Regions from separate parts of the Psychromonas sp. psych-6C06 genome, predicted to be linked through region 1. Evidence: predicted binding sites of a transcription regulator. Region 1 holds the regulator's gene; the other holds the start of a gene.
The links. Region 1 encodes sigma-54, which starts transcription at its own class of promoters, with help from an activator protein. Its sites were predicted from a motif close to GTTGGCACGNNNNTNGNNT; they were not measured.

Region 1 (5,703 bases):
CAATCAAGAAATTATGATTGCCAAAGGTGATGTAGCGACTTTTTACCAAACCCAAGAAGATGGTAAGCCCTTTGATGCAGAAGCGAATACTATTCATTACGATGTAGCGAAAGCCAAGATAACCTTAACGGGTAACGCACAAGTAAAACAGCTAGATAGTCAAATTAATGGTTCTAAAATAATCTACTTTTTAGAAACAGAAGAGTTGATTGTAGAAAGCGACAAAAATAGCAAAGAGCGTGTAAAGACGGTATTTTTACCAGCACAATTTGAAAATAAAGATGACAATACACAACAGGCTGAAGATAAATAATGGCTGAGTTAATCGCAAAAGGTTTAGTAAAAAGCTATAAAGGCCGTACCGTAGTAAATGGTGTAGGCTTAACCGTCAAGACGGGAGAAATAGTTGGGTTACTCGGCCCAAATGGGGCAGGCAAAACCACTTCATTTTATATGGTCGTTGGCTTAGTGAAGCAGGATGAAGGCACCATTATTGTCGATGGTGAAGATATATCACATCACCCAATGCATATACGAGCACAAAAAGGGATAGGCTATTTACCTCAAGAAGCCTCTATTTTTAGACGTTTAACAGTCACTGAAAATATCATGGGTATCTTAGAAACACGTAAAGAACTTACCAAAGATCAACGCCTCGAAAAACTGAATACGCTATTAGAAGAGTTTCATATTACCCATATTCGTAATAATAAAGGCATGAGCCTTTCGGGTGGCGAGCGTCGACGTGTAGAGATTGCCAGAGCACTAGCAACCGAACCTAAATTTATTCTACTAGATGAGCCCTTTGCAGGTGTTGATCCAATTTCAGTCATTGATATCAAAAATATTATCGGTCAACTTCGCGATCGAGGCTTAGGCGTCCTAATTACTGACCATAACGTGCGTGAAACGCTTGATGTCTGTCAACACTCATACATTGTTAGCCATGGTGAAATTATCGCAATTGGGACACAAGACGAAATATTGGCAAATGATCATGTAAAACAAGTGTATCTAGGTGAAGAATTTAAACTATAGTTATTGTAAATATAGTTATTAAGACATAGCTACTAGTTATTTATATCAGGAAATACAAGCTTTGATGAAACAAGGGTTACAATTGAAAATGGGTCAGCAACTTGCGATGACCCCACAATTACAACAAGCGATCAAATTATTACAACTATCCACCCTTGATTTACAACAAGAGATTCAAAATGCGCTTGATGAAAACCCATTACTAGAGCAAGAAGATAACAGCTCACTTCAAGATGTCGTCAAAGAGCAAGACAGTAGTCAACTTGATACAGCCGAAGCACTTACCCAACAAGAATTTTCACAAGAGCAACCTGATGAAAGCAACTGGGAAGAAGCTTATACACCGCCTCCAACAACTTCAATTTCCTCAGGTTCATCCTCTTTTGAAGGCGAAGATAGCGTCTATCAGGGAGAGTCATCTATTTCTCTTCAAGATCATTTAATATGGCAGATGCAACTAACTCCCTTTTCTCAAACCGATCTCTTAGTCGCAACCGCTATTATCGACTCCATTGATGAGTTTGGCTACTTAACCAGTAGCTGCGAATCGATACTGGAAGCGTTGAGTAATGAAGTTGAAGATCTTGAGTTAGATGAGATCGAAGCAGTTTTAAAACGAATACAGCATTTTGATCCCATTGGTGTTGCGGCTAAGTCAGCACAAGACTGCTTACAAATACAGCTACGGCATCTCAGTGATGATACCCCTTGGCGTGCAGAAGCATTAATGATTCTCGAAGAACATATGGACCTATTAGGTAACCGAGATTACCGTACTTTAGCGCGCAAGACCAAACTGAAAGAGAATGAACTCGCAGAAATTATGCGCCTAATTCAAACCTTAGAGCCACGTCCTGGAAATCAATTCGAAGATACGCAAGCACAATACGTTGTACCTGATGTCTATGTGAAAAAAATAGGTGGACAATGGCGCGTATCGCTAAATCAGGACTGTGATCCGAACCTTTCTATCAATCAACAATATGCAGACTTATGCAAAGGTAATATTAGTAAAACAGATTCGCAATTTATTAAGGGTAACCTTCAAGAAGCGAAGTGGTTTATTAAAAGCCTCGAAAGTCGTAATGAAACATTGTTAAAAGTATCAAACTGTATCGTGCAACAACAGCAAGCATTTTTTGAATATGGTGACGAAGCAATGAAACCAATGGTGCTCAATGATGTTGCCTTTGAAGTTGAAATGCATGAATCTACTATTTCTCGAGTTACCACCCAAAAGTTTATGCATACACCCCGCGGTATTTATGAATTAAAATTTTTCTTTTCTAGCCATGTTGCTACCGAGAGTGGTGGCGAATGTTCATCGACTGCTATCCGTGCGTTAATTAAAAAGTTAGTAAATGCAGAGCTCACTACTAAGCCACTCAGCGATAACAAAATCACTCAGTTACTTGAAGAGCAGGGGATAAAAGTAGCAAGACGCACTATTGCTAAATATAGGGAGTCCTTAGGTATCCCACCCTCTAATCAACGCAAGCAGTTACTATAAGTTTAGATAACTAACCTAAGTTCTGGATAAGCAAAGCGATACAATACAGCTATTTCCGCGAATTTCGGCGTTAAAACATCTACCAATACCCCATTATTGCGACGATAATTTGCCTGAACTACGCAAAAATGAAGGCACTGTATTATAAAAGTAGCAGCATCGTGGTTTTAAACACCATAAAGCTTTCATTAACCAGAATTGAGGTTAAGTAAGCTAAATCGCTTAATATTGATTAATATTAAAAAATGGGCGTTCTTGTATAGCCATTCTTATTTAACCTGATAAAATCGCGCCAATTGTGCCACTAGAAAATAATATTATGAAAATATCTGACCTATTAGATAAAGACTCTGTGTTTAGCCAAACTAGCTGCAGCAGTAAGAAATGCGCATTAGAAAAAATCAGCATTATTGCAGCTGAAAAATTAGATATCGACTCGCAGCAATTATTCAATTCGCTTATTGCACGAGAAAAAATTGGCTCTACTGGAGTTGGGCTAGGAATTGCTATTCCACACGTTAAAATTGACAGTAGCTATCCAGCTACTGCTATTTTTATGCAATGCCATTCAGGGATCGATTATGATTCTTACGATGGTAATAAAGTCGATATATTATTTGCTATTTTTGTTCCTGAAGATAAATGCCAAGAATACTTACAGGCGCTCTCAGAAATAAGTCAAAAATTGCTCGACAAACCCTATTTGCGACAACTAAGAAGCGCACAAACTAACGAGCAGTTATATAACCTATTGCAAATTGAATAACTGCGAGGGAAAAAAATGAAATTAATCATCATCAGTGGACGTTCCGGCTCAGGAAAAACAATCGCGCTACATGTGCTTGAAGATCTAGGCTATAACTGTATCGATGGTGTGCCCTTCCAATTATTAGATCAACTCCTCGATACCGTTGATGTAGAAAATAATAAAATAGCCATCACTCTAGATGTTCGTAATCTACCAGGTGACTCTGATGCAATTGACTCCTTGCTAGCAACATTAAAATGCAAAGTAAAAATAGATATCATCTATATAGATGCGATTAGCACAGAACTCATTCGACGTTATAGTGAAACTCGCAGATTACACCCTCTGTCAAAACAAAAACTGTCTTTATCACAGGCATTAGAGCAAGAAAATACATTATTAGCCCCTATCAGGAAATCAGCAGCACTTGAAATAGATACCACCACACTATCTATTCATAATCTCAATGAACGCATCAAACTTTTTTTACAAGGCACGAGCAAAAGTAAGTTACTGATCATATTTCAATCCTTCGGCTTTAAGTATGCATCGCCTGAAGATGCAGATTATATTTTTGATGTTCGTTTTTTACCTAACCCGCACTGGGAACCCTCATTACAAAAATTTAACGGTACAGAGCAACCTATTATTGACTATCTAGACTCTTTTCCAATAGTTAAGCAAACGGTTAATCAAATTGAGAATTTATTTCAATCTTGGATGCCACATTTAGAGGATAATAACCGCAATTATGTGACTATTGCTATCGGCTGTACAGGAGGTAAACACCGCTCAGTTTATGTAACGGAAAAGATTGCGGCTCGTTTCGGTAACAAATATCAGGTACAAGTTGAGCATAAACGACTTGCAGGAAAAGAAGGCTTATAAAAAAGTGGATATCATCAAACAAACTATTACAATACAAAACAAACTCGGTTTACATACACGAGCTACCATCAAACTAGTTGAATTGGTTAATAATTTTGATGCTAAGATCACGATTAGCCACCACGGTAAACAAGCTGATGCTGATAGTGTACTAGGGTTAATGGTATTAGAAACCTGTTTTGGACAAGAGATAGAAATAACGGCAACGGGTAATCAAGCACAACAGGCAATGTCTGCCGTTACTAGGCTAATAGAAGATAAGTTTTTAGAAGAAGAATAATAATAATAATTTAAAGGAAAACAGATGCTGGAAAAAAACGAATTAAAAGATACCCAGCAATACCTCCGCGAAGTCAATAAAGCAATCGAAAGTGGCATGTTTGTTCTTGCTCGCAGTATTATCGAAAAGATGCCTGCCTGTGATGTCGCATTACTACTTGAATCCTCACCACCAGCAAATCGTAAGGTATTATGGAACCTTACAGACCATGATCAACAAGGTGAAATCCTCGAAGAATTAAACGAAGATGCTAAAGACGGTATTATCAGCCTAATGGATGCGGCCAATTTAGTTGCTGTTACTGAAGGGATGGACACTGATGATCTGGCTTACATTCTTCGTGGCATCCCAAATAGCCTTTACCGAGCTGTTTTAGAGCAGATGGATGCACAAGATAGGCATCGAGTTGAAACAGCACTCGCTTACCCTGAAGATACAGCTGGCTCAATTATGAATACAGACACCATAACACTCCGACCTGATGTATCTATTGATGTTGTACTTCGATACTTACGCCTTAAAGATGAGTTGCCAGAAGCGACAGATACTTTATATGTTGTTAATTCTGATGACCATTTAATTGGTGATGTTCCATTATCTTTATTATTAACGGTTGACCCTGCACTTTCTGTTGCTGAAGTGATGAACACTCAAACAGGTAGTTTATTGGCTGAAATGCCCGAGCTTGAAATAGCAAAGCTCTTTGAACGACATGATTGGATATCTGCACCAGTCGTAGATCATAACAATCAACTACTAGGGCGTATTACCATTGATGATGTCGTTGACATTATTAGGGAAAATGCAGAGCACTCAATGATGGGTATGGCAGGTATGGATGATGACGAAGATACCTTCGCCCCTATCTTGCCCAGTGCCAAACGCCGAACGGTTTGGCTTTCTATTAATTTAATCGCAGCCTTTATTGCAGCGTCTGTTTCTAATATGTTCGAAGCAACACTGGAACAGATGGCAACACTCGCCGTATTAATGACAATAGTCCCTAGCATGGGTGGGATAGCAGGCAATCAGACACTGGCATTAGTAATACGTGGTATTGCAGTCGGCCATATCGGTAACAGTAATACACGCTGGCTAATTGGAAAAGAGGCCGCAATTGGTGTTTTAAATGGTATGGTTTGGGCTGTATTGGTAGCCACAGCAGTCGTACTTTGGAAAGGTGATATTGCAGTTGGGTTTATTATTGCTGGAGCAATGTTTATTAACCTTTCAGTCGCA
Region 2 (5,703 bases), on a different contig from region 1:
ATTAATGGTTGATGCAGTAGATATATGGCAGTTATTCTCTATTACACAATCATGCTCTACGAGTGCTTTACTGTTGATAATACAGTTATCACCAATCGTTACTTGGCTGTTAATAAGGGCGTGATGCATCACAATGCTACCCTGACCAATGCTCGCTGATTTTGCTACATAGGCAATAGGTGAAATGACGGTGGCTAACTTACCCTTTAAGGTGATGATTTTTTGTAATAATTTGTTACGGACTTGTGCATTGCCCATATGGCCAATGGTAATTAAAAAATGACAATCATCGTTGATAAATTGCACTAAATCTTCATCGCTTCCAATATAGGGGTAGCCAAGCAGTGTTTGCCCAATTTTTTCTTTAACATCCAGAATGCCTTGTATTTGATAGCGTTGCTCTGTCTCGATAACATCTATACAAGCTGTGCAATGGCCCCCTCCACCAATTAGTATTAATTTATCAAGATATTTCATAGGGGCTACTTGGTAGGTTTATTAAATGTTTTTCAATATATTCTGAGTTATCCATTTTTCCTTTTAGTGCGTTGCTAAACATCGGTAAACGATGCATTAATTTCCAAATGGGGCGGGTCATGACTCCCTGTTCATTGGTTTTAATAAGCAGGTTATCACGCACTTTTTCGTTTGGGCATATGATTGCATTTAGCCAATAGTTAGAGTGAGCTTGTTTAGGCTCGACCACAAAGGTTAAATCAGAATGGTTAAAGTATGTTTGGTAGCGTGCCGCTAATGCTCTTTTATTCTCTAAAACTTGCTGTAAAGATTCCATTTGAGCACAACCAAGCGCTGCATTGAGGTTTGGCAAGCGATAATTAAAGCCTAGTTGGTCATGGAAGTATTCATAGGGGTGAGCAACTTTGGCTGTTGTGGTGATATGTTTCGCGTGCTCTCCTGCTGATAAATCATCACAAAGGATCATACCACCACCACCTGTCGTAATGATCTTATTGCCGTTAAAGCTAATCGCACTAAACTTGCCAAACGTTCCTGTATGTTGGCCTTGGTAAAACGAGCCTAAGCTTTCTGCTGCGTCTTCAATCAGTATTAAATTCCACTTTTCACATATTCTTTGTAACTGCTCTAATTTGGCTGGGTGCCCAAAGGTGTGCATAGGAAGAATTGCTTTGATGTTTTGTTTGCTAAGTTTATGCCTGCATTGGCCATCACAATCTAGTTCGGCATGTTGCTCAAGGTATTGCGCAGTGGCATCAGGACAGAGGCTGAGGGTATCTAAGCTGATATCAATAAAAATAGCTTGTGCACCAAGTTGATATATTGAATTGCAAGTCGCAACAAAGGTAAGGGACTGCGTTAGTACGAGATCATGCTCTTTGATTCCTGCGAGGTATAAGGAAGCATGAAGTGCTGCACTTCCATTAACCGTAGCAATGGCTTTTTTTGCGCCTGTATAGCGTGCGATATCGTCTTCAAACCTATCAACATACTTTCCAACGCTTGAAACAAAGGTGCTCTCAAGCGTATCTAATACATAGGCCTTTTCATTGCCCTGAAACGTCGGGCTATGTAACGGAATAAAGTCGTTTGTTTGGTAGATATCGCGAATAAATTTAGTTAATTGATGATGCATAGGTTGGCCTTACATCTTACTGTCTAAGTATTTGCCTGTTTCTTTATGGGCAAAGCAGGGTAAGGTTTGGTTAAACAACTCAACCAGTTGTTGTTTATTCCATTGTTGTGTTTCTTTGAGTGCTGATATGCTTTTTTCAAACTCAATAATTTTGGCCTCATCATAAGCTAACTCATTTTTAATGATCCCTAAATTTGGATAGCTATTCATCTCCAGCTTTTCAGAAACGGTGTAAAACTCTTCGAAATCTTTTTCACCAGTGGTATCACTTTGTGTGAAAAGGCAGGGCCATTTACCCTGTTGTGGTAAGTGATCTATCAATGCTCTAGCTTCATCTTCTGAATCGCAAACATGTGCTTCATAACCGAGTTGCTGAAGATACTTTTTAGCGATATCTGCAAATGAAACTAAGTGCAAAGCTTCACTTAGTTTTGGAAAGAAGATATCCCTATTTTCGCCAAATATGCAGGACATTAAACAGAGCTCTCCAGATTCTTGTGGAGTGACAAAGTAACGTTTTATGTCGTTTGGTGCGACTATCGGCTGCCGTTTCTGTATTCGTTGGTTGAATCCATGAAGCAATGAGCCATCAGAGAATGCGACGTTAGCAAAGCGCGCTGTTGATATTGTAATTTCAGCGCTACGACGCATTAAAAACATCTCCATAATGCTTTTTGAAGCGCCCATCATGTTGACTGGGTTAGCCGCTTTATCCGTTGAGACACAGAAATATTTTTTAACATTGTTGGCTATTGATTGCTGGAGTGTTTTTTCGGTATTAAATACATTTACATCAATCATGCGCATTAATGTAAAGGGGTCTTTTTCACTACGCACATGTTTTAAAGCCGATAAATTTAAAACATAGTCGTAATGACCATCTGATTTAATAAAGGCATCATATTCAATTGAACCAATATCTAATGCATATGTTTGGAAATCACCTTTGATATAACCTAGCGAACTGCGAATATCACGCACTAACTCAACAATATTATTTTCGCTGATATCCACAAGGTGAAGTTTTAATGGACTGCGTTTAAATATCTCTTTCGCAACCGCTTGCCCGATTGAGCCTGCCGCGCCTATGACTAAGAACTTACTTTGCGAAATTATTTCACTAAGTTGCGTCTCATATTGGTTAATGTCATCGGTGAATAGTGCCTTTTCGCGACCAATTAAAGAAAGAATTGCAGTCAAATTTGTAGATCCTTACATTAAATAAGATATTTCAGCTTAAAAACCTGTTATTTATAAGCTTTTATTTTATTTTTATTACGCTGTTGTTGTAACGACTTTTCTTTTAACGCTTGATAATAGTGCTCCGATCTATTTTGTAACTCTGCCACTGCATTTTCTAGCTTTTTTAATTGCTCAACTTTTGTGGCCAATACTTGCTCTGAGTTGTTATCTAGCAATGCTTTTATTTGATCTGAAAAAAGATCTTGATGCTGTTGAAAGGCTTCATATTGTTCATTGTCTAACAAATCTGAAAGCTTTTCTTCGAGTGCAAATAGGTTTGCTAATTGGGTTGAAATATCCATTGATACCACTACTTATACTGTTGACGTATATCTTGCGGGATACCGTCCCAACCAGACTTTATCTCGGTAATGAGCGCACTAACTTCAGCTAATGGTGTGGCATCATTTTTGATGTTTGCACTATTTACTTGCGAGATCATATAGCCATATAAGCCATACAGGTTCTCTGAAAGTTCACCGCCTTGCTCCATATCTAAGCTATTTTGCAATTCGCCAATCAAACCAATCACCTTAGTGAGCATCTTATTTCTGTTTTCAATTTCTTTACGCTCTATCGCGCCTTTGGCTCCCGCTAAATTTCCTAATATATGCTGCATAACAAGTGAAATAAGCGTATGTGGATCCGCTTGTTCGACATGAGCTAGATTTGTATTCTGATATTGTTTTATCGAGCGACGCATTTTGCTTCCTTAACTAATTACTTTCAGTCTATCTATTATGATTGTATATCTGCTTTCTATAAATACATCTTTTCTTTCGATTAGGTGACACTTTTGACCACTAATATGATAAATGTCTTATTAAAAGCGCTTTTAACGTTGATTAGTTTTATTAAAGCAAGAACCATTCCTACTTTGTAAGCACCTGTTTTCTTAATTTAATAGTCATTACTTTTTTATTTTAAGTAGTGTGAAGCGTCATTTTATGGTCATCGTCATGTTTTTGACCATAATCATACGCAATTATGAAAAACTGTCCTAGACTTGGCGATAGTTAAATTTTAAGAGTGAATTTTATGGAAGAGAGAGCACCGGTATATTTAGTTGCAGTTGAAGAAAAGCAAGCTGATATATTAAAAACCGTATTACATTTCGTTGGCGAGCATTGTGAAACTGTTGCAAGTGATGATTTACAACAGAAAGTGAGTGAGTGTAAGCCACTGGCTGTCATTTATGGTGATTTACTTTCAGAAGCGTTGTCAGAAGCATTTCCACAGCTACCTTTTTTAACCCTCGAAGGCGAAGATGGTGCATCTCAAACCGTTGGAAATCATTTAGGTGTCTTAAGTGTGCCAATCGTTTATGAGCAATTAACGCAACTATTACATTATTGCCAGTCATTCCATAATCCAGGAAAGAAATTACAAAAAGCCAACCATTATCTAACTAAATCATTGGTTGGGCGTGGGTTGCGTATTCAAGAGATACGTTATTTGATTGAGCAAGTGTCAGATAGTAACGCTAACGTACTTATTCTTGGCGAATCTGGCACTGGCAAAGAGGTCGTTGCGCGCGCCATTCATGAGGTTTCAAGTCGTAAAAAAGGGCCGTTTGTACCCATAAACTGTGGTGCAATTCCAGCTGAATTATTAGAGAGTGAGCTTTTTGGGCATGAAAAAGGCGCATTTACAGGCGCATTTTCAGCACGTAAAGGTCGTTTTGAGTTAGCTGCTGGTGGCACGCTATTTTTAGATGAAATTGGCGATATGCCGATGCCGATGCAAGTTAAGTTGTTACGTGTGTTGCAAGAACGTACCTTTGAACGTGTTGGTGGTACTAAAGCTATACAGGCCGATGTACGTGTCGTAGCGGCAACTCACCGTAATTTAGAAGAGCTTATCGTTAAAGGGGAATTCCGAGAAGATCTCTATTATCGATTAAATGTTTTCCCGATTGAGAAACCCGCTTTACGTGAGCGTCAAGAAGATATCCCACTACTGTTGCAAGAGCTATTATCACGTTTGGAAGGTGAGCATAAATCGACATTGCGATTTACACAACGTGCTCTGGACTCTTTAATGCAACATAATTGGCCGGGTAACGTACGTGAATTATCAAATCTATTAGAGCGTTTATTGATTTTACATGCGAATAAAATTATAGATTTGAATGATTTACCATTGAAATATCGTTATCTTGATGCACAGGGAGAGGCGATTGAACATATTCAATATAGCGAAGAAGAGGAGTCACTTGCAGAGCGTGATGCGTTATCGGGCATGTTTGGTGATGCGCCTGTTGTTGCAGAAGACTCTGAAGTGTTTGATGAATCACAAGGTTTCCTCGGGCATTTACCTGCAGAGGGAATGAATTTAAAAAATAAGCTAACCGAATTTGAGATAGAGATGATTCGCCAAGCACTTGATAGTCAAGATGGCGTTGTTTCTCATGCTGCAGAGTTACTGTCGATGCGTCGTACGACTTTGGTTGAAAAAATGAAAAAATATGGCCTCAATAAAGAAGGTTAAACACACTTTTCTTAGGTGTTAATAAGCCCATTTTAGATGGGCTTTTTTGTCTGTCATTTTTGTGGCGGTTTCGTTTTAACTCTCTGTTGTAAAACAGCTTTTATTGGTTGGCATAAATACTGCTTGTACCTGCTTATAGCAAACTTTAAGTAGGTGATAACATGACTAACTATAAGCCCAATCTAACTTCGCATAATGAGACTTCAGATCTTGAGCAAGAATCTTTTGCTGGTGAGTTAACACAGCTACGTGCGCAAGCCGCTTATATGGACCAACTATATAGTGAGTTGCCCTCTGGTCTTATCGTTATTGATGGTAACGGTGTTATTGAGCAAGCTAATCGTGTTGCATTATCTTTA

Region 2: a site for sigma-54 is predicted at 3,712-3,730, ahead of fliS (flagellar export chaperone FliS). Genes of this name have one in related genera too.

What each region holds. Positions count from the first base shown of each region.
Region 1 covers NZ_PIZM01000012.1:20,986-26,688, reverse strand. Annotated here, with positions in the region: gene lptA (lipopolysaccharide transport periplasmic protein LptA) at 1-313, shown strand, start outside; gene lptB (LPS export ABC transporter ATP-binding protein) at 313-1,038, shown strand; gene CW745_RS14705 (RNA polymerase factor sigma-54) at 1,103-2,548, shown strand; gene CW745_RS14700 (PTS sugar transporter subunit IIA) at 2,868-3,314, shown strand; gene rapZ (RNase adapter RapZ) at 3,330-4,184, shown strand; gene CW745_RS14690 (HPr family phosphocarrier protein) at 4,189-4,464, shown strand; gene mgtE (magnesium transporter) at 4,489-5,703, shown strand, end outside.
Region 2 covers NZ_PIZM01000002.1:539,244-544,946, reverse strand. Annotated here, with positions in the region: gene CW745_RS05595 (NeuD/PglB/VioB family sugar acetyltransferase) at 1-477, opposite strand, end outside; gene CW745_RS05590 (LegC family aminotransferase) at 464-1,612, opposite strand; gene CW745_RS05585 (UDP-N-acetylglucosamine 4,6-dehydratase) at 1,622-2,812, opposite strand; gene CW745_RS05580 (hypothetical protein) at 2,860-3,156, opposite strand; gene fliS (flagellar export chaperone FliS) at 3,165-3,557, opposite strand; gene CW745_RS05570 (sigma-54 dependent transcriptional regulator) at 3,893-5,344, shown strand; gene CW745_RS05565 (ATP-binding protein) at 5,506-5,703, shown strand, end outside.